One region of the Priestia megaterium genome, then DNA from elsewhere that is predicted to be linked to it. Evidence: predicted binding sites of a transcription regulator. Region 1 holds the regulator's gene; each other region holds the start of a gene.
What was found. Region 1 encodes Rex, which represses fermentation and respiration genes when NADH is low (regulators of the CRP and FNR family bind a similar motif). Its sites were predicted from a motif close to TTGTGAAATATTTCACAA; they were not measured.

Region 1 (7,444 bases):
CGGCCTTCATAAAGGAAACCGTTCCACGAGGACTGATACCTAACGAAACATGTGGATGAGAGCGCGTTTTACGAATGATTTCGATGATATAGTGCTTGATCACATCATCTACATAAATACTGCTTACAGTTTTTTGAGCCTGTACTAATTCCGGAATGCTCATGACGGGTTTGACATCCTCAAGATTAACTTGAGTCGATACGCCGTTTAAAATTTGAAGCTCCTCTTCTTGCGTAGGATAACCCATGCTTAATTTGAATAAAAAACGATCCAGCTGCGCTTCTGGCAAATGATAGGTCCCATCAAAATCAACAGGATTTTGAGTAGCCATCACAAAAAAAGGCGCCGGAATTTCCCGGGTGATACCATCGGTTGTTACATGATGCTCAGCCATTGCTTCTAAAAGCGCCGATTGTGTTTTAGGAGAAGTCCTGTTAATCTCATCAGCGAGTACAATGTGGCTCATGATAGGACCTGGACGAAAATGAAATTCCATGTTTTTTGGACTGTAGATAGAAACGCCTGTTACGTCGGATGGCAGCAAATCAGGCGTGAATTGAATTCGTTTAAATTCTGCATCAATTGATTTGGCCAGTGCCTTCACGAGCATCGTTTTCCCCACACCCGGCACATCTTCAAGTAAAATATGCCCCTCTGCAAGCAAAGCAACCAAACTCAACGTAGATACGTGACGTTTTCCAATCACAATTTGATCGATGTTTTCTAATACTTGGTTTAATTTACTATTAATATGATCCAGCTGAATCAATAAAGCTCCCCCTTAAAACTCAGTTAAGCCTTGAGTTTAATAAGTTTTCCAATAAACATAGTACTATCTTAACAAATTTTAAAAAAATCTGAAAATATTAACGCACGCAAAAAAGCGACCAAGTGAGTACTTGGTCGCTTTTTTAGGTAGGGCACTGATTACATCATGCCGCCCATTCCACCCATGCCGCCCATATCAGGCATTGCAGGTGCTCCGCCTTCTTCTGGCTTGTCAGCAACAACTGCTTCAGTTGTTAAGAACATAGCCGCTACAGAAGAAGCATTTTGAAGAGCTGAACGCGTTACTTTTGTTGGGTCAACGATACCAGTGTCTAGCATATTTACCCACTCGCCAGTCGCAGCGTTAAATCCAGTTCCAACTGCTTCGCCTTTTAGACGCTCAACGATTACTGATCCTTCTAAACCAGCGTTGTGAGCGATTTGACGTACAGGCTCTTCAATCGCACGTAATACGATGTTGATACCTGTAGCAGTGTCACCGTCAGCTTCGATGCTTGCTACTTTATTATAGATATTTACTAATGCAGTACCACCACCAGCTACGATACCTTCTTCAACCGCAGCACGCGTAGAGTTTAATGCATCTTCAATACGTAATTTACGTTCTTTTAACTCAGTTTCAGTTGCCGCACCAACTTTGATTACAGCTACGCCACCAGCAAGTTTTGCTAAGCGCTCTTGTAATTTTTCACGGTCAAACTCTGAAGTTGTTTCTTCAAGCTGAGCTTTGATTTGGTTTACGCGTGCTAGGATATCTTCTGCGTTTCCTGCACCGTTTACAACTGTTGTATTTTCTTTTGTTACAACAATTTTAGAAGCGCGACCTAATTGATCGATGCCTGCTGTTTTTAAGTCAAGACCAAGCTCTTCAGTGATTACTTCTCCGCCTGTTAGGATCGCAACGTCTTGTAGCATTGCTTTACGACGATCACCGAAACCAGGAGCTTTAACAGCTACAGCTGTAAATGTACCGCGAAGTTTGTTCACAACTAATGTTGCTAAAGCTTCACCTTCTACGTCTTCAGCAATGATTAATAGAGGCTTGCCTTGTTGAACAACTTGCTCTAATACCGGTAAGATTTCTTGAATGTTACCGATTTTTTTGTCTGTGATTAAGATGTATGGATCATCTAATACAGCTTCCATTTTATCTGAATCAGTTACCATGTAAGGAGATGCATATCCACGGTCAAACTGCATACCTTCTACCACTTCTAATTCAGTTGTGAAACCTTTTGATTCTTCAAGTGTGATAACGCCGTCGTTACCAACGCGCTCCATTGCTTCAGCAATTAATTGACCTACTTCTTCGTCAGCTGCTGAGATAGCCGCTACTTGAGCAATTGAATCTTTACCTTGAATTGGTTTAGAGATTGCTTTTAGTTCTTCAACCGCTACAGCTACTGCTTTTTCCATACCTTTACGGATACCCATTGGGTTAGCACCAGCCGTTACGTTTTTAAGACCTTCTCTGATCATTGCTTGCGCTAAAACCGTTGCAGTAGTTGTACCGTCACCAGCAACGTCGTTTGTTTTGCTAGCAACTTCGGCTACTAATTTAGCACCCATATTTTCAAATGCGTCTTCTAATTCGATTTCTTTTGCAATTGTTACACCGTCATTTGTAATAAGCGGTGAACCGAATTTCTTTTCCAATACAACGTTACGACCTTTTGGTCCAAGCGTTACTTTTACAGCATTTGCTAATGTATCTACACCACGTAGCATTGCGCGACGTGCTTCTTCGCTAAATTTAATGTCTTTTGCCATGTTCCTTGACCTCCTCAAGATGTTCTTAATAATCTATTTTTTACGTATGATAAGTTTGTGGTTAAAATTAGCCGATTACAGCTAAAATATCGCTTTCGCGTAAAATTAAGTATTCAGTACCTTCGTATTTCACTTCAGTACCCGCATATTTTGAGAAGATGATACGATCGCCCGCAGCTACTTCTAAAGCTACACGCTCACCGCTTTCTAATACTCGGCCTGTACCAACAGCAACAATTTTACCCTCTTGTGGTTTTTCTTTTGCACTGTCCGGTAACACGATACCGCTTGCTGTTTTTTCCTCAGATTTTACAAGTTCAATCACTACGCGATCACCTAATGGCTTTAACAAGTGAAACAACCTCCTCAAATAATATGTTTGCATTTTTATTAGCACTCAACCTCAACGAGTGCTAACACAATTATTATATTAAAACAAAGTGGGTTTTTTTTGCAAGTATTAAACAAAAAAAATTTAAAATTTACGACAACTACATATAATAGTCTTAGATTTCGACGATTTTGAGAAATAAAGCATTCTTTTCTCTGTTCAATAATATGTATGTTACAATACGAGCAAGAAGAAATTACTAACTTTACAGTACTTCTTCGACATATATACATAAAAACCTTTTAAAGGAGTATAGAAGATTGGAAAAACGTTATTGGTATGTTATCCTCACCTACATCCTTATGCAGTTTTCAGGAGTTGTTGGTATACCGCTGTTAAAATTAACAGGAATGTTTGATGACTATCCAGTTCGAACAGCGAATGTCATGCTTTTGACTTATTGGACTATCATTAGCTTTATCCTTGGTTTACTTATTGTCTTACTGCTGCTGCGCCGTGACATGTCCATGCGTATAGAACATGCTGGAAAAACGATTGCTGTTGTCTGGTCAGTCCTTGGGGTGTTTCTCGCTATGGCTGGTCAAGCTGTAGCAGGTATGATTGAGCACGCTCTTGGCATTACCCAAGTATCTGAAAACACACAAAATATTGTTAATCTTGTTAAAGCAACGCCGTTCCTTATTGTCGTTACGTCTGTTATTGGACCAATACTAGAAGAGATTATTTTCCGAAAGATTATTTTTGGTTCTCTTCACAAACGATACAATTTCTTTATCTCTGCATTTATTAGTTCCCTTATTTTCGCTGCGGTACACTGGGATTTTAAACATTTACTTGTGTATACAGCTATGGGATTTGTATTTGCATTCCTTTATGCAAGGACGAGACTAATTGTTGTACCTATTATTGCTCATGTTTTGATGAATACAATCGTTATTTTATCTCAAACTATTTTTGCAGATAAAATTATAGAAATGCAAAAACAAGCAGAACAAATGCAGTTCATTTTTGGAGGCATGTTTTTATGAAGAATATCCCTTTAACACGAGGGTTTATTTATATTATTATGGGGATTTTATTCACCTACTTGGCAATTCAAAATGCCCAGGAAACCGTCTGGAATTTCCCCACAATCTTATTTGCACTCGTAGCCGCATTCGATTTCAGGTTTGCGGTTCGCATCTTTATCTTGCACTACAAAATTAAAAAATTGCAGCAGCAATATAAAAATCAAGATGATTCATCCAAATAAAAAAACCACTGTTTCAGTGGTTTTTTTTACATACTAACATCTTCTCTTTCTTGCTCTGCCCTTGCCTTTAACACTTTGCGATACGAAATGCGGGAAATAATGATGCTGATTTCATACAAAATTAAGAGCGGCACTGTCACCATCATGTGCGAGAGCAATTCCGGTGGTGTAATAAGTGCGGCAATAACTAGCAGTACGAAATAGGCATATTTTCGAATTTGAGATAAAAACATAGGCGTTATAATTCCTAAACGCGTCAAAAACATCACGACGACAGGAAGCTGAAACAACAGGCCAAAAGGCAGTGTGAGCTGCATTAAAAAAGAAAAGTACTCATTAATGCCAATCACTTGGTTTACATTCAGCTCATCAGAAACGCGCGTCATAAAATCGACGACAAATGGAAACAACACAAAATAAGAAAAAGAGACACCGCCGATAAAGAGAAAAATGGAAACAGGAATATATCCAAGCGTTACCTTACGCTCTTTTTCATATAAACCAGGACTAATAAATGCCCAAAGTTGATACAGTGCAACAGGAGCTGCAAGTACACAGCCGATAATAACAGCAAATTGCATATAAATCTTAACTGGATCTGTTAACCGAAATGCATTCATCGTTAAATTCTTTGCCTCATCAGCATGCTGTAAATAGACAATAACCTTATCCGCTATAAAAAAGCCGCCAATTGTGGCAATCACAAAGAAAAATAAAACAATTAAAATGCGTTTTCGCAGCTCTCCTATATGATCATATATTGACATTTCTTGTTCGGTCATACTATGATCACCCTTTTACTCTTTGTCATCTACTTGACGCTGTTTATCTTTTTCACGATCTTCTGATGCACCGCTAGCGGCATGCTTAAACTCTCTAAGCGTTTGGCCCACTGATCTTCCTAGCTCCGGTAACCGTTTCGGTCCAAAAATAAGCAGTGCTACAATCGCAATAATAATCCAACTGCCTGCTCCAATCCCCATATTCCCACTCTCCTTATTAATTTAGACTTAAGGAAATCGTAACACAGTCCGCCTTATTCAACAGGATAATTTTTCAAAAAGTAGACGAGCGACTGTAATTCTACAGCAAGATCAATATGATGGAGTCGAATCTCATCCGGTACGTTTAAGCGTGCAGGAGTAAAGTTTAAAATTCCTTTAATTCCGCAACTCACTAAACGATCAGTAATTTGCTGAGCAACAGTAGCAGGAACGGTTAAAATCGCTACTGAGATGTCATCACTCATATAATCTTCCAATTGGTCAAGATGATAGACCGGCACGTCGCCCACTTTTGTACCCACTTTTTCTTCTATCACATCAAAAGCGCACTCAATTTTGGTGTTATTATTTTTAATAAAATTATAATTTAGAAAGGCCGTTCCTAGATTCCCTACGCCAATCAGTGCTACTTTCGTTACTTCATCTTGGTCTAACGTTTTACGGAAAAATGTAAGTAAATAATTCACATTGTAGCCGTATCCCTTTTTTCCTAATGCACCAAAGTAAGAAAAGTCCCGACGAATAGTAGCAGAATCCACTTTCACTGCCTCACTTAACTCCGCTGACGACACACGCTGTTTACCAGAAGCATGCAAATTTTTCAAAAAACGATAATAAAGCGGCAATCGTTTAGCCGTTGCTTGTGGTATTTTTAATTGTTCAGTGTTCACGTTGTACCCCCTCAGTTCATGTATGTCATTACTAACATTTTCAAGTCATATTGCATTACCTTTCACAAAGCATCAACCGCTTTGAGGTAGCGCTTCCAATTCTCTCTCTTTTCTCTTGTTTTATATATACTCCGCTTCACACCTCGACGGCTTTTGTCTATTCAGCACTCCTTAAAGTCGGTATGTAGAACGAAGCAATTAGCCCTTCAAAGGATCCGTTTGTTAGTCATGACGGATTTTTCACATCCATCATAGATAAGTTCAGAGATGCACTTATCTCTTATTTTAACATAGTATCCTGTATAAAATGTGCAGGTAAAATCATTTTATTTCATGAATCAAAACATTCGCTTCATCATTTGTCCTTGTCCCTCTACAAATTACAAACGCTTGTAGGAAGAACTTGTAGTTAAAAATATGTTAAAATACACTATGGATATACTACTAGAGGTGAAAAAATGATTATTCTACAATTGAACGGTATTACAAAATACTATGGGGCAGAACCCATTTTATCGAATATAAAGTTAGAAGTACAATCAAAAGACCGCATTGCCCTAGTGGGACGAAACGGTGCTGGTAAATCAACTTTATTAAAAATTATTGCTGAGCAGCTTTCCTATGACAGCGGAGAAATTATTAAACCTAAGGGTGTTTCCATTGATTATATGGGACAAGATACAGTTCTTGAGTCAACACTCTCCATATGGGAAGAAATGATGACTGTCTTTGCTCCGTTAAAGAAGATGGAAAAAGAATTACGTACGCTTGAAACGAAGATGGGCGATCCAGATATTTTTAATGATTCAGTTCAATACGAAAAACTAACCAAAGAGTACGATCAGCTTCAAGTAACGTTCAAAGATTTAGGCGGCTATCAATATGAAGCGGATACACGATCTATTCTTCACGGTTTCCGTTTTTCAAACTTTGACTATAGCACCCCTATTTCCTCCTTGAGCGGTGGGCAAAAAACGCGCTTGGCTCTTGCAAAACTGCTTTTAACAAAGCCAGACTTGCTTATTCTCGATGAGCCTACCAACCACTTAGATATTGAAACTTTAGCATGGCTGGAACAGTTTCTGCAAGGGTATGAAGGAGCTATTTTAATTGTTTCACACGATCGTTACTTCCTTGATAAAGTCGTAAATCAAGTGTATGAAGTCGTACAAAAAACAACGGTGAAGTACACGGGCAACTACTCTAAATACCTCGTACAAAAAGCCGAGCGCTATGAAAAAGAGTTGCGTCAGTACGAAAAGCAGCAAGATGAAGTCGCAAAACTGAATGATTTTATTCAGCGAAATATCGCCCGCGCGTCGACTACAAAACGTGCGCAAAGCAGACGTAAACAGCTCGATCGAATGGAGTTAATAAACCGACCTAATGAAGGTGAAAAATCAGCTAGTTTTTCGTTTGAAATTGAGCGTCAAAGCGGAAATGAAGTCTTAAATCTCGAAAACGTGTCTATCGGGTATGATGAAAACAAATATGTCGTGCAAGAGGCAAACCTTCGGATTAAAAAAGGTGAAAGCCTTGCGTTGGTTGGTCCTAATGGAGTTGGGAAATCAACTTTATTAAAAGGTATTGTGGATAAACTAAGCTT
Region 2 (7,444 bases), 2.4 Mb from region 1:
CCGCTACGATTAATGCTGAAATCACGATCGGTACGACAATCATCTTAATTAAATGAATAAATATGTCTCCAATTGGCTGTAAAATAGAAATGGCCGTATCGCTTCCGTAAAAGATAGCACCTACAGCTACGCCTAAGATCAGTCCAATTAGAATCTGAGTTGCTAGACCTAACCTTTTCACTTTCTTGCTCCTTTCGCACAGTTGACTTTCACCCATCGAGCATATGCGGTTCAACGAACCGTGTATAAATATACATCCTTACAGCACCTTATGTAAACAGTTCTTTACTAATAAGGATGTAAGGCCGCACATGCAAATTTTTAAAAGCCACGGTTCTGTTTTATCATATCAAATAATTGTTGTACACTGAGATTTTTTTGCTAAGTATTTTTCTATTTTTGCTATTTCAGCGAATAAATAAAAAAAATAAAATTTTATATTGAAATATGCATTTTAGGTTAGTATAATACGATACATGTTTATTTTTATTATTCGAATATAAAATTCTGAAAATTTTAATTATTCAACACGATAATAAAAAGCATTTATAATTTTGGAGGTTTTAATGTGTCAAACAAAGTTCCTTTTTCATTTATAGTGGTTATTGGCTTTATGCTTTTTGCCCTATTCTTCGGCGCAGGTAATTTAATTTTCCCTGCAATGTTAGGTCAGTCTGCTGGAAGCAATATTTGGTCAGCAAATGCTGGATTTTTAGTAACGGGTGTAGGTCTGCCTCTGCTAGGCGTTCTCGCATTTGGTTTTTCCGGAAAAGAGGATCTGCAGTCTTTAGCTAGTCGCGTACACCCAGCTTTCGGTATTATCTTTACTACGATTTTATACTTGGCAATCGGACCGCTTTTTGCAATGCCAAGAACGGGAAGTGTTTCGTTTGAAATTGGCGTTAAGCCTTTTTTATCAGAAAATTCAGGTCACCTTCCCCTTATCATTTTCACGGTAATTTTCTTTACGATTACGTGCTTTTTTTCGCTAAATCCTGCGAAAATTGTCGATTTAGTAGGAAAAGTTTTAACACCTATTAAATTAACGTTTATTGGAATATTGGTAGTTGTAGCCGTTGTGAACCCAATTGGAAAGTTCGAAGCACCAAGCGAAGCTTATACAACACACTCATTTTTCAAAGGCTTCCAAGAAGGCTACTTAACAATGGATACATTAGCATCATTTGTTTTTGGAATTATTATTATTAATGCAATTAAAGAAAAAGGGGCAAAAACCAACCGACAAATTATTACAATTTGTGCAAAAGCTACGGCTATCGCTGCCGTTATTTTAGCTCTTATTTATAGCGCATTGTCCTATATGGGTGCTTCAAGCGTATCAGAGCTTGGACGTCTTGATAACGGAGGTACGGTTTTGGCTGAAGTATCAAATTACTACTTTGGCTCTTACGGAGGAATTCTTTTAGGTCTGATGATTACCGTTGCTTGTTTAACAACAAGTGTAGGTCTTGTAACATCTTGTTCATCTTTTTTCCATAAGCTGTTTCCAAAGGTCTCTTATAAGTTGATTGCTGTCATTTTATCAGCTTTCAGTGCCGTTGTAGCAAATTTTGGCCTAACGGAATTAATCGCTATTTCGGTTCCAGTCTTAACAGCTATTTATCCGTTAGCTATTGTGTTAATTGCTTTAACATTCTTACATCCTTTATTTAAAGGACGTTCTGAAGTTTACCAAGTAAGCCTTCTGTTCACGTTTATCGTTAGTTTATTTGATGGCTTAAATGCTGCTGGATTCAAAATTGCCGCAGTAAACGATCTGTTTACATCGATTCTACCTATGTATGGAGTGGGTCTCGGCTGGGTAGTTCCTGCTATTGTAGGAGGATTAATCGGTCTTGGCATTACCTTCCTTCGTACAAATGATAATACGAACAGAAACACTTCAAGAAAATTGATTAAATAAAAAGAGGATGCGAGTGCATCCTCTTTTTATTTTGGCGTCTTATGAATAAGGAGTTTTTTTCTCCGTTAACTTCACTTCTTCCTTTAACACACGTTTTTCATATAGATATTTATCCGTTCGTTGAAAATGATATTTATCAGCTTTTTCTTTTTCAGATGTGGTCAAAAGCACTTGACCATCAGAAGCAGCTGACACACCAAACGTTTCATTTTGATAAGTAGCATACGGAGCTACAAAAAACACTTCTTCAACAGCATCACGAGGAACTTCTTTTGTAAAAGTCGTGTCATTGTATGGAATGAATCCATTTGCTACATCGCCTTTATCATAGCTAATCAGCTTTACACACCCGTTTTCCGTTTCATAACATTCGTAGTCTCGTTCATTATATGCTGCATACAAACCTTTTCGAATCATAAAAAACATTCCTTTACATTGGTTTAGCAACCGCTGGTACAAATCGTTTTTCTTCTGCCACGTAGGTAGCTAAAAGTACTTCTTCCTCATTTACCACTTGATATAGTTCCGCTCCGTTTGCTGGTGGATAATAGTTATCAAATTTGAACTCTGGAACGGTTTCCCCGTTTCGAGATCCTGTAAACCCATTAAGCGTACATGGAAGTCCATAATTATTACTAATTAATCCCTTTTAGTAGGTCTCAAAAATAAAACACACCATCTAAAATAGATGGTGTGTGAAGTATAGTAAGTAATTAAGAAATTTGTTTAAGTTCTGATGAGAGTTTTAAAAACTCTTCTTTATTTTTCATCAATAGCGTGCGGTCGATTTCTTCTTTTAGCTGTGCTTTACGAAATTCTGCAATCGCCTTGTCTAAAATCATCTCAGCGAATAATGCATCAAGCACCTTTCCGTTGGATTTTTGCGGTGAATTAAGTAAATTCTTTTTCATAAGAAATCAACTCCTTGGCTTTTTTATAATATAACACAAATATTCTGACTTTTCAATCATTTAAACCAAGTATTTTACATCTATTTTTTTCCACATAAAAAGGCCGCCCTTTTGTTATAAGGCGCGGCCTTTTATTACGAATCTGCGGCTTTTTCTTTTACTTCCGCATAGTAGTTTTCATATTCAATAAATTCAGGAGCTTGATGAGCTGCCATGATACCGTGGTAACTGATGTCTAAGCCCACTTCTTCTTCTTCTTCCGTAGATCGAAGCGGAACCACCAAGGAAATAACCTTTAACCCTATCCACGTCGTAACAAATCCCCAAGCGCATAGAGCAATTAATCCGAGAAGTTGAACACCTAATAACGTCCAGCCCCCTCCTGTAAACACACCGCCGTCTGTAGAAAACAAGCCCACAGCCAACGTGCCCCATATTCCCGAAGCAGCGTGTACAGGAAAAGCTCCTACAGGATCGTCGATTTGACGTGCTTCGAGCCAGTTTGTAGCTGCCATCATTAATAAGCCAGATACAGCTCCAATAAAAATAGCAGATGGTGTGTTAACAAAAGCGCACCCGGCCGTAATGCCAACCAGTCCGGCAAGCGATCCATTTATTACAGAAGGTGCATCTGAACGGTTGTAGCGAAATAAAGTATAAAATAAAGTAGCTGCTCCGCCTGCTGCTGCTGATAACATTGTGACAATAGCAATGTGACCAATTCTAACGTCAGTGGCACTTAGCGTACTTCCTGCATTAAACCCGAACCATCCAAACCATAATAAAAAAGCACCAACTGATGCAAGCGGCAAATTGCTTGGAAGAGAAACAGAACTAATTCCATTTTTCGTGAACTTCCCTTTTCTCGGTCCAATCATTATTGCAGCTGCTAAAGCTGAAAAACCGCCAAGAGCATGGATAACTGCCGAACCGGCAAAATCAAGCATTCCTAGCTTACTAATCCATCCGCCTCCCCAAATCCAGTGGCCGGCTATAGGATAAATAAATGTAGTCATTAAAATCGCATATAAAAGGTATGCGCGGAAATTAATTCGTTCTGCCACCGCTCCAGAAACGATAGAAATGACCGCAATAACAAACGCACATTGAAACAGCCAAAATGTTTCAAGCCCAATTGGAATGTCAAGGTGCGATAAATTACCTGAGAGCGCAAAACCGCTTTTACCGACGATTCCGCCTAAATCATCTCCGTACATTAATCCAAACCCAATTAAATAGAAACAAAGCGTTCCTATTGTAATATCAGCGAATACTTTCATAATAATATTGACGCTATTTTTATATCGGACAAAACCTGCCTCTAGCAAGGCAAAGCCGCCTTCCATTAGCAAAATCATCGCCGCTGTTAATACAACCCACGTCGTATTTATACCTAAACTTAGTTCATTAACACTCATATCCCAACGCCTCCACTGCTTTTTAGTCGTTTTATTTCTTGTACAATAGCAGGCGAAAGCGTAATTTCACTTGTTTCTTCATTTTCCGCTTTTATTAATTCAAGAACTTCATGAAGTTCTCGCATTTGTGCTTTAAGGTGATCAATTTTTTTAAAGCGTTCCTTTACGTATACCATATACTCGACCGCTTGATGCTGACTTAAAGGACGCCCGGTAAAAAATTTACGAAACGGTGATAGTGATTGGTACCAAGCTTCTTCAGCACGTTTCTTCTCTTCGTATTTACTAATTTTCGCTTTTATATCTTCTATTTCTTGTGCTTTAGCTTCTTTTAACTTCATTATAAATTCAATTAATTTTAATTGAGGCAATGTAATGACCACATTATGATAAAGTTCATCCACTATAACCATGTTATATCTCCTTACATAAGATGTTATATTTAGATTATATGTAGAACACTATAGTAAGTCAATGTAATTTTTTGAAAACTCTTTAAATAGTAAATGCGCCCTATCTTTTTACTACTTATAGAATATTAAGTTCGTATGTGTTGAAATATGACGTTATTTGTTTTATCGTAGGAAGAGGAATTATGTTAGTTCCCTATTTTAATTTTATTTACCTAGGCAATTATTCGCTTTATTTTTTATAAACTTTTATTAAACAAAGGGTTACGAGGTTCTTCACTTATTTTTTCAACGAAATGAGTTGATTTTATCTCGTATTAAAATTAAAATAGAATTATGTGCAAGATTTCACAACTTCACAATGTAGTTTGAAAGTCTAGCAGATAACTAGGAACTACATATGCAACAGTATCCAGCAAAGGAGGACTTTTCATGTCTCAATCAACTATTCAAAAATCAGCTGCAGAGGAAAATGCTGCTGTACAAACAGAAGCGGCGGTTAACAAAGGTCAAGCGGATGTGTTAGATCAATTGTTAAAGCCTGAAGTACAAGAAGCTCTTACTGTTCTTGTAGATAATTTACCAAAATTATCTGAAATGGTAACGGTGCTTACAAAAACTTACGACGTTGCGCAATCATTATTAACTGACGACGTATTAAAAGAAGATCTACTTGGTGGAGTAAAAGAATTTATCGAGCCAGTAGAAGGAACAGTAAAAGGTCTTGCAGCTACTGCAATCGAAGCAAACGATCGTGCAGAAGCAAATGCTTCTAATTCAATCGGTTTATTCGGTTTATTACGCATGCTTAAAGATCCACAAGCTCAAAAACTATTCCGCTTTGCACAAGCGTATTTAGACATTACAAACGAAAAACAAAAATAATTTTCATTAAAAAGTGTGGACGGAGGATCGACTATGTCAAAACATATTTTAATTTTAGGCGGCGGTTACGGTGGTTTATTAACTGCAATGACAGCTCGCCAACACCTAAGTGCGGATGAAGCAAAAATTACAGTAGTGAACCGTTTTGCTACTCACCAAATCATTACAGAATTACACCGTCTAGCTGTAGGCGGCGTTTCTGAACAAGCGGTAGCTTTACCACTTGATAAATTACTTAAAAACTACAACGTTGATTTAAAAATTGCAACGGTAAAAGAAATTTCACCAGATCAACGTGAAGTATCTCTTGAAGATGGTACAAAATTAAGCTACGACTACCTTGTTACAGCTTTAGGTAGTGAAACTGCTTACTTCGGTATCCCTGGTTTAGAAGAGCACAGCTTCGTTCTTAAATCAGTAAATGATGCAAACCGTTTACGTGCACACGTAGAAGCTTGTATCGCTGAATACAGCAAAACAAAAAATAAAGCTGACGGTACAATCGTAGTTGGCGGTGGCGGATTAACAGGTATCGAACTTGTTGGTGAATACGCTGACTTAATGCCAAGCCTATGCCTAAAACACGGTGTGGATCCAAAAGAAATTTCTCTATACTGTGTAGAAGCAGCTCCTACAGTTCTTCCAGGCTTCCCTGCTGAATTAGTAGAGCGTGCTCAATCAAGCTTAACAAAACGTGGCGTTACATTTGTTACTGGTACACCTGTAACAAAAATGGATGCTACAACTGTTGAACTTAAAGACGGCAGCAAAATTGAAACAAAAACAATGGTATGGACTGGCGGAGTTCAAGGTAACTCTGTAGTTGCTAACTCAGGTATCGAAGTAAACCGCGGTCGTGCACTTGTAAATGAATTCTTACAATCTACATCTCATAAAGATGTATTCCTTGCTGGTGACTCAGCGGTTGTAATGGGTCCAGAAGGTCGCCCTTACCCACCTACTGCTCAATTAGCTTGGCAAATGGGTGAAGTTGTAGGCGTGAACTTAGCAGTAGCTATTCGCGGCGGAGCAATGGAATCATTCGTTCCTGTCTTCTCTGGTACACTAGGAAGTCTTGGACGCAAAGATGCAATTGGTACAATCGGCGGAAACAAAACGCAATTAAAAGGTTTACCAGCATCACTTATGAAAGAAGCAAGTAACGTTCGTTACTTATCTCATATCAAAGGATTATTCGCATTAGCTTATTAATCCGTCTTAAAACGAAAGAGGGAAATTCCTCTTTCGTTTTTTTTTATTTACATAAGCCAAGAAATAAGAAGCGGCAGCGTAACCAGCGATAAAATAGCACTAATAACAAAAGCAGAGGCCGTTTCGTTTTCCATGCTTTCAAACCGCAAAGCAATCATCGCAGCTACAGCAGATCCAGGAAAAGCTACCAGTAAAATAGCTTTTGTCACTTCATCTGAAGACAACCCTATCCATACTGCAATTCCAAGCATAACGATCGGTTGAACTGCTACTTTTAAGACAGCGATCCCGAGCGCGCCTTTACTGAAGTTAATTTTTCCAATTCCAATCGTTACTCCTACCGCAAACAAAGCTGCTCCGGATGTGATACTTCCAATTTGATCAAGCATATCCTGTAACAGTTTAGGTGACTGAAAGCCGCAAAGCGTTAAAATCACTCCAATTAACGGGACGCATGCCAAAGGCTCAGATAGACCATGCAAAATAGAATGAACCGTTACTTTGAATAAACTTGTTTTCTCTTCCCCTTCTTTTCGTCCCCTTTGGCCAACGGTTCCCAAAATCGTTGCCAACGGATCTAAAATCGCGTTCACCACGATTCCTGTGATGGCAATTGGAATCGCTACTGCACCTGCACCAAACAAGCCTCCAAGTACCGGAATGCCCATAAAAGCAAACGTTGGC
Region 3 (7,444 bases), 350 kb from region 1:
AAGAGCGTGACTTTATTGTAGTAGATCCTATGCTTGCAACAGGAGGGTCAGCTGTAGAAGCAATCAACTCTCTGAAAAAAAGAGGCGCTAAAAACATTAAATTTATGTGTTTAATTGCTGCTCCTGAAGGCGTGGAAATTGTAAAAGAAGCACACCCTGACGTAGATATTTACATTGCAGCATTAGATGAAAAATTAAATGACCATGGATATATTGTTCCAGGTTTAGGTGATGCAGGGGATCGTTTATTCGGTACAAAATAATTTGTAGATTTGGGTGATGAACATGAAGCAGCCAATTAAAGTAATGACGATATTCGGGACAAGACCAGAAGCAATTAAAATGGCTCCTCTAGTATTAGAGCTTAAAAAGCGACCAGAAGAGTTCGAAGCAATTGTTACAGTAACGGCTCAGCACCGTGAAATGTTAGACCAAGTATTGAGCATCTTTGACATTCAGCCTGACTATGACCTGAACATTATGAAGGATCGCCAAACCCTTATGGACGTAACGACCAGAGGATTACAAGGCTTGGACGACGTAATGAAAAAAGTAAAGCCGGACATGGTACTTGTACACGGTGATACAACTACGACGTTTATTGCTGGGCTAGCAGCTTTTTATAATCAGATTCAGGTCGGGCATGTTGAAGCAGGTTTGCGCACATGGAATAAATATTCTCCATACCCGGAAGAAATGAACCGTCAGCTTACAGGTGTTCTCGCTGATTTGCACTTTGCTCCAACAGATAAGTCTGCAGCTAATTTGCAAGTAGAGAACAAAAAAGAAGAGCGAATCTTTGTGACTGGAAATACAGCTATCGATGCGTTAAAAACAACAGTAAAAGAGACATATGAGCATGAAGTGTTAACGAAATTGGGAGATGATCGTCTTATTTTGTTAACGGCACATCGCCGCGAAAATTTAGGCGAACCAATGAAAAATATGTTCCGTGCTGTTAAGCGTATTGTAGATGAACATGAAGATGTGCAAGTTGTGTATCCTGTTCATTTGAATCCAGTAGTTAGAGAAACAGCAAACGATATCTTAGGAAATGACCCGCGCATTCATTTAATTGAACCGTTAGATGTAATTGACTTCCATAACTTCGCTGAGCGCGCTCATATTATTTTGACAGATTCGGGCGGTGTTCAAGAAGAAGCTCCTTCATTAGGCGTACCTGTATTGGTACTTCGCGATACAACAGAGCGCCCGGAAGGAATTGAAGCAGGAACGCTCAAACTAGCAGGCACGGAAGAAGAAACGATTTATACGCTAGCAAAAGAGCTGTTAATAGATGAAGGCGTATATAAGCAAATGTCACAAGCATCGAATCCTTACGGAGACGGCTTAGCTTCTAAACGCATTTGTGATGCTATTAGCTACTATTTCAACCGCCGTGAAAACAGACCGGAAGCTTTTAATCCGCTTTCGTAAGATTTCTAAACACCTTTCACATGAAAAGCGTCTCTTTGAGACACGATAGTGTGAGAGGTGTTTTTTTATGTGGATTAAATGGTTAATGATTAGCTTTATATTGGGGAGTGGGGGAGGGCAAATGTCGCTCAATCCGACATTTCCTTCTATAAAACAAGAAATGAATCATCAGGAAAAATCAATCATTGTGATGATTAAAAAAGAAAAATTCACGAAATTTAAAAGTCAGCTACAAAAAAATTATCCTAATATAAAGATTAAGAGCGAATTTCACACGGTGTTTACAGGACTTTCATTAAACGGCTCCATCTCGGATTTGGAAAAACTATCTCAGAATCCATCTATTATTAGTTCACATTCTATTAAAAACTATCAGGTTACAGAAGAAAATAGCGTAACGTTCATTGGCTCAGAACAGGTAAGAGGCTTGTTTGATACTCACAATCAGCGCTTAACAGGAAAAGGGATCAAAGTAGGCGTTATTGATACGGGGGTTGATTATTCTCATCCTGATTTAAAACAAACCTACAGAGGGGGTTACGATGTAATAGATGAAGATTATGAGCCGATGGAAACCACTCGTGAGCAAGGAGAACCGACTCTGCACGGTACTCATGTAGCTGGTATTATTGCAGCGAATGGGAATATTACAGGCGTAGCACCCCAAGCGGAAATCTATGCATACCGAGCTCTTGGACCTGGAGGAGCTGGAACGTCTGAAAGTGTTATCCTAGCTATTGAAAAAGCAATTCAAGATGATGTAGATATTATTAATTTATCATTAGGAAATGATGTGAATGGCCCTGATTTACCAACAAGCTTAGCGTTAGATCGAGCTGTTGAAAAAGGAATTGTAACGGTTACATCTAGCGGCAATTCAGGTCCAGGTTTATGGACGGTGGGCTCTCCGGGTACAGCGGGAAAAGCTATTTCCGTTGGCGCTTCTGTTTCTCCGACAACAGTTCAATTTCTAACAATTGGATTTAACAAAGAAAAAATTATGATGGCGCCAGTAGAAGGGTCTCGTCCATGGACGTTTAATCAAACGCTGCGTGTAATAAATGAAGAAGATTCCAAAGAGCAAAAGCATGCGTCGGGTAACGTCATTTTGCTAAAAGCAGAAGGAAATGTGGTTCAAAAAAAGATTAAACAAGCTGAACAGGCGGGAGCAAAAGCGGTTATTTTATATAGCCCGACAGAAAAAAGCATAGTCAGTAAACTAAAAGAGTCAGTAAATATTCCCGTGATATGGGTAAGTAAAAAAAGCGGTGACACCATTACCCAACACATTCAGTCTCAACAACCGTACTTACGCACTGGCCAGCAAGTGGTGCAAGACTTGCTCACATCTTTCAGTTCAAGAGGGCCTGTAACGACTACTTGGGGAATCAAACCAGACGTCGTCGCACCAGGTTACTTCATTAATAGTACAGTTCCTGGAGGATATGAACGCATGCATGGCACAAGTATGGCTGCGCCCCATGTAGCTGGAGCGTGTGCGCTGATTTTACAAGCTCACCCGAACTGGTCTCCTGAACAAGTCAAAGCTTCATTGATGAACACCAGTAAAGTAATGCAGCAGCTAAACGGTCAAACGTATCGCGTATATGAACAAGGAGCGGGAAGAATTCAAATAGCAAAAGCCGTCACAGCAGAATCTTTGTTTTATCCATCTTCTTTATCTTTTGGTATTTTTACGCGTCCATCAAAGAAAGTTTTATCTTTTAAAATTGATAACCAGTCTGATAAAGCAAAAACGTATCGCTTAAACGTTCCAAAAAGGGATGAAGGAGTGAACTGGGATGTTCCATTACCCGTCACGGTGCCACCCCGTCAGACAAAAGAGATAGCTGTCACTTTATCGGTGCAGCCCCGTTTTAAAAATAAAGGTATATATGACGGATATTTGGAAATAAATGATTCACGTGAAACATTTTCGCTTCCCTATATGTACATGATTAGCATTCCAGATTATCCTCGTGTCATGGGATTGCAAGTAGCAGCGGAAAAAGAGAAAAATACGTATAGCTATGAACTGTTTTTGCCTGAAGGAGCAGATCAGTTAGGCGTCGCTCTTTTTGATAAGCAGTCTTTACAGTTTGTATCGTATTTAGATGTTGACGTGGATGTAGAAAGAGGCATGAGAAAACGAAAAATAACGATTGATGAATCGCTTGTACCAGGAGTGTACCAAATATTTGCATTTGTGAAAAAGCATAGACAAGAGCAGGTTGTACACAGTACAATAACGATTGAATGAACCTCTTTAAATGTTTTCATTTGAAGAGGTTTTATGTGTGGCAGAAATGTGAACAATAAGAAGAGATTGTGAAGTTTTTAGCTTAAACACATTGACATTAAATATACGCTATTGTATGCTTACAGGGAATATAAATGATAAGGTTTTCAACCTGTGAAAACCGTTGATATTTCTGCGTATTTTATTAGCTGTTTTTACCTTTTTTAGCAATTTTTTTTGCCTTTCTATCATATATTGAGCTATGAAAACGATAGAGAATTCGGAAAAAAGAAAATTTTGCAAAAGGGGTATGAGCTTATGAAAGATCGCAACCGTCATCCTTTGCAAGCGATGGCATTAGTGTCAATCATTCTATCACAGTTAGCAGGTTCAGTCTTAATTGGCTTATTCTCTGGAAGATGGGCTGATCAATGGCTTGACACCGAACCACTATTTTTGATTTTAGGCCTTCTTTCAGGGCTAGCAGCAGGTGTTTTTATGATGCTGCGGACAGTCCACCATTTTTTTTCAGGAGATTAATAATTCATGCAGGATTTGCAGCACGTTTTTCCAAGACTTCGTTCATACATATTGTATTTGTTAGCATTATACGTTCTCGGCTGGGGATTTACAAGTTATAAGGCTGTTTTTGCAGGTTTAATTTTAGGAACCGCCCTGAGTTTGTATAATTTGTGGAACTTAGTAAGAAAGTTTGAACAGTTTGGACAGGCGTTGGATGAGGGGAAAAAGCCCCGTTCAATTGGGACTGTTGTAAGATTTGCAACAGCTGCTCTCGCAGTTGTGATTACCATCTCTTATCCAAAAACCTTTCATATTATTAGTGTAGTTGTGGGATTAATGACGTATTATGTTGTCATTATCATAGATTTAGTTGTTCAAAATATGCGTAGAAGATAGAAAGAGAGGTGAACACAGTTGGGTCATGAATCACCAACTATAGAGTTTCTAGGCCTTACTTTTAGTCAAAGTAACTTGCTTATGGTTACCGTAGCTTCTGTTATTGTATTCTTAATTGCAGTTTTATGTACTCGTACTCTTGCTATGAAGCCAAGCGGTGCACAAAACTTTATTGAATGGGTCTTAGATTTTGTTAAAGGACTCGTTAATAGCAATATGGATTGGAAAACAGGTGGCCGCTTTTTGACGCTAGGTGTAACTTTACTTATGTACATTTTTGTGTCAAATATGTTGGGTCTTCCATTCGCCATCGTGATTGACCATAACTTATGGTGGAAATCGCCAACCGCTGATCCAGCAATTACGCTGACGTTAGCCGTTATGGTAGTTGTACTATCACATTATTATGGTATTAAAATGCGAGGTTTCTCTGCATACACGAAAGATTACTTCAAGCCAATGGCATTTTTATTCCCGCTTAAGATTATCGAGGAGTTTGCCAATACGTTAACGCTTGGCCTTCGTCTTTACGGTAATATTTATGCTGGGGAAATTTTGTTAAGCTTGCTAGCTGGTTTAGCAACAACAGGCTTCCTAGGTACAATTGGAGCTGCTATCCCAATGCTTTTATGGCAAGGATTCAGTATTTTTGTAGGCGCAATTCAGGCCTTCATTTTCACAATGTTAACGATGGTTTATTTATCTCACAAAGTGAGTAGCGACCATTAATTTATAAAGCTTTGTTCAAGTAATACCCAATTTGGACAAAACAAAACTTAGTTAAACAAAATCATATATATTAAGGGAGGACTTTATAAAATGGGTTTAATAGCATCTGCAATTGCGATTGGTTTAGCGGCACTAGGTGCTGGTATTGGTAACGGTCTTATCGTTTCTAAGACGATTGAAGGCACAGCTCGCCAACCAGAAGCACGTGGTACATTAACTTCAATGATGTTCGTTGGGGTTGCCTTAGTTGAGGCGCTTCCAATTATCGCCGTAGTTATTGCATTCATGGTACAAGGTAAATAATAATGTGTTACATGTGGCGAAGATCATTCAAAAGAACCTTCGCCATTACTTTATGTCTTTAAGAAGTAAATTATATATGTGGAGTCTCTGAAGGGAGTGAACATGGCCGTGTCGAACATGTTTGTGTTAGGAGCAGCAGGCATTAATGGTGGAGATATTCTTTTCCAATTAGTGATGTTCCTTATCCTACTTGCGTTACTTCAAAAATTCGCGTTTGGTCCTGTAATGGGAATCATGAAAAAACGTGAAGAGCATATTGCCGGTGAGATTGATGAAGCAGAAAAGCAAAATGAGGAAGCGAAGAAGCTTGTTGAAGAGCAGCGTGAAATCTTAAAGCAATCTCGTCAAGAAGTGCAAGTAATGATGGAAAACGCTAGAAAGTCTGCAGAAGATAAAAAAGAAGAAATCATTGCAGCAGCACGCGAAGAGTCTGAGCGTCTAAAAGCTGCAGCAAAACAAGAAATCGAACAGCAAAAAGATCAAGCAGTTGCTGCGTTACGTGAGCAAGTTGCTTCATTATCTGTTTTAATTGCGTCGAAAGTTATTGAAAAAGAACTTTCTGAACAAGATCAAGAGAAGTTAATTCATGAATATATCCAAGAAGTAGGGGATGTACGATGAGTCAACCAGCTGTAGCCAAGCGCTATGCACTAGCTCTTTTTCAATTAGCAACAGAAAAACAGATGATCGATGAAATGCAAGACCAGCTACAAATCGTTGAAGAGGTGTTTGCTAAAACACCTGAATTAATGGATGTATTAACTCATCCAAAAATTACAATTGAGCGAAAAAAACAGTTTGTAAGTGAGGCATTTGCTGAACTTTCACCAACTGTTCAACATACGGTTCTTCTATTATTAGAGCGTCACCGCATTCAAATTGTTAGCCAAATGGTGCAAGAGTATCGTTTCCTAGCGAACGAAGTACGTGGCGTGGCAGACGCAACTGTTTATTCTGTCAAACCTTTAAGCGCAGATGAGAAACGAGCAATCTCGCAATCATTTGCTTCAAAAGTTGGAAAACATACGTTAAATATTTCAAATGTAGTAGATAAAAGCCTAATCGGCGGCGTGAAGCTTCGCATTGGTAATCGTATCTATGATGGCAGCATTAGCAGCAAATTAGAAACGATCCACCGAGGACTTCTTGCACACAGATCGTAGATAGGGGTGAAATTCATGAGCATCAAAGCTGAAGAAATTAGTGCGCTGATCAAGCAGCAAATTGAAAACTATCAGTCTGAGATTAAAGTGAGTGATGTAGGTACTGTTATCCAAGTTGGGGATGGTATCGCACGTGCTCATGGCCTCGACAATGTCATGGCTGGAGAACTGGTTGAATTTTCAAATGGTGTCATGGGAATGGCACAAAACTTAGAAGAAAACAATGTAGGTATCATTATTTTAGGACCATATACAGAAATTCGTGAAGGTGACGAAGTTCGCCGTACAGGACGCATCATGGAAGTTCCAGTAGGGGAGCAGTTAATCGGTCGTGTTGTTAACTCATTAGGTCAGCCAGTAGACGGCTTAGGCCCGGTAGAAACAACAAAAACACGTCCAATTGAAGGTGCTGCACCTGGCGTTATGGATCGTAAATCAGTACATGAGCCGCTTCAAACAGGTATCAAGGCGATTGACGCACTTGTGCCGATCGGCCGTGGACAGCGTGAGTTAATTATCGGTGACCGTCAAACGGGTAAAACATCGGTAGCAATCGATACAATCTTAAACCAAAAAGATCAAGATATGGTATGTATCTATGTAGCGATTGGCCAAAAAGAATCAACAGTTCGTAACGTAGTAGAGACATTACGTA

Region 2: a site for Rex is predicted at 5,000-5,017, ahead of CEQ83_RS12920 (DUF1641 domain-containing protein). Genes of this name have one in related genera too.
Region 3: a site for Rex is predicted at 3,764-3,781, ahead of CEQ83_RS25110 (AtpZ/AtpI family protein). Genes of this name have one in related genera too.

Annotation. Positions count from the first base shown of each region.
Region 1 covers NZ_CP023317.1:208,804-216,247, reverse strand. The annotation lists gene CEQ83_RS01245 (AAA family ATPase) at 1-769, opposite strand, end outside; gene groL (chaperonin GroEL) at 928-2,559, opposite strand; gene groES (co-chaperone GroES) at 2,627-2,911, opposite strand; gene CEQ83_RS01230 (CPBP family intramembrane glutamic endopeptidase) at 3,211-3,939, shown strand; gene CEQ83_RS01225 (YdiK family protein) at 3,936-4,163, shown strand; gene tatC (twin-arginine translocase subunit TatC) at 4,190-4,945, opposite strand; gene tatA (twin-arginine translocase TatA/TatE family subunit) at 4,961-5,146, opposite strand; gene CEQ83_RS01210 (redox-sensing transcriptional repressor Rex) at 5,200-5,838, opposite strand; gene CEQ83_RS01205 (ABC-F family ATP-binding cassette domain-containing protein) at 6,297-7,444, shown strand, end outside.
Region 2 covers NZ_CP023317.1:2,563,874-2,571,317, forward strand. The annotation lists gene CEQ83_RS12885 (cation:dicarboxylate symporter family transporter) at 1-181, opposite strand, end outside; gene brnQ (branched-chain amino acid transport system II carrier protein) at 569-1,924, shown strand; gene CEQ83_RS12895 (hypothetical protein) at 1,964-2,341, opposite strand; gene CEQ83_RS12905 (IDEAL domain-containing protein) at 2,638-2,835, opposite strand; gene CEQ83_RS12910 (ammonium transporter) at 2,970-4,253, opposite strand; gene CEQ83_RS12915 (hypothetical protein) at 4,250-4,666, opposite strand; gene CEQ83_RS12920 (DUF1641 domain-containing protein) at 5,096-5,548, shown strand; gene CEQ83_RS12925 (NAD(P)/FAD-dependent oxidoreductase) at 5,582-6,760, shown strand; gene CEQ83_RS12930 (AEC family transporter) at 6,808-7,444, opposite strand, start outside.
Region 3 covers NZ_CP023317.1:4,886,484-4,893,927, reverse strand. The annotation lists gene upp (uracil phosphoribosyltransferase) at 1-263, shown strand, start outside; gene wecB (non-hydrolyzing UDP-N-acetylglucosamine 2-epimerase) at 286-1,437, shown strand; gene CEQ83_RS25115 (S8 family serine peptidase) at 1,505-3,697, shown strand; gene CEQ83_RS25110 (AtpZ/AtpI family protein) at 3,995-4,216, shown strand; gene CEQ83_RS25105 (ATP synthase subunit I) at 4,223-4,594, shown strand; gene atpB (F0F1 ATP synthase subunit A) at 4,613-5,323, shown strand; gene atpE (F0F1 ATP synthase subunit C) at 5,414-5,626, shown strand; gene CEQ83_RS25090 (F0F1 ATP synthase subunit B) at 5,729-6,247, shown strand; gene CEQ83_RS25085 (F0F1 ATP synthase subunit delta) at 6,244-6,789, shown strand; gene atpA (F0F1 ATP synthase subunit alpha) at 6,805-7,444, shown strand, end outside.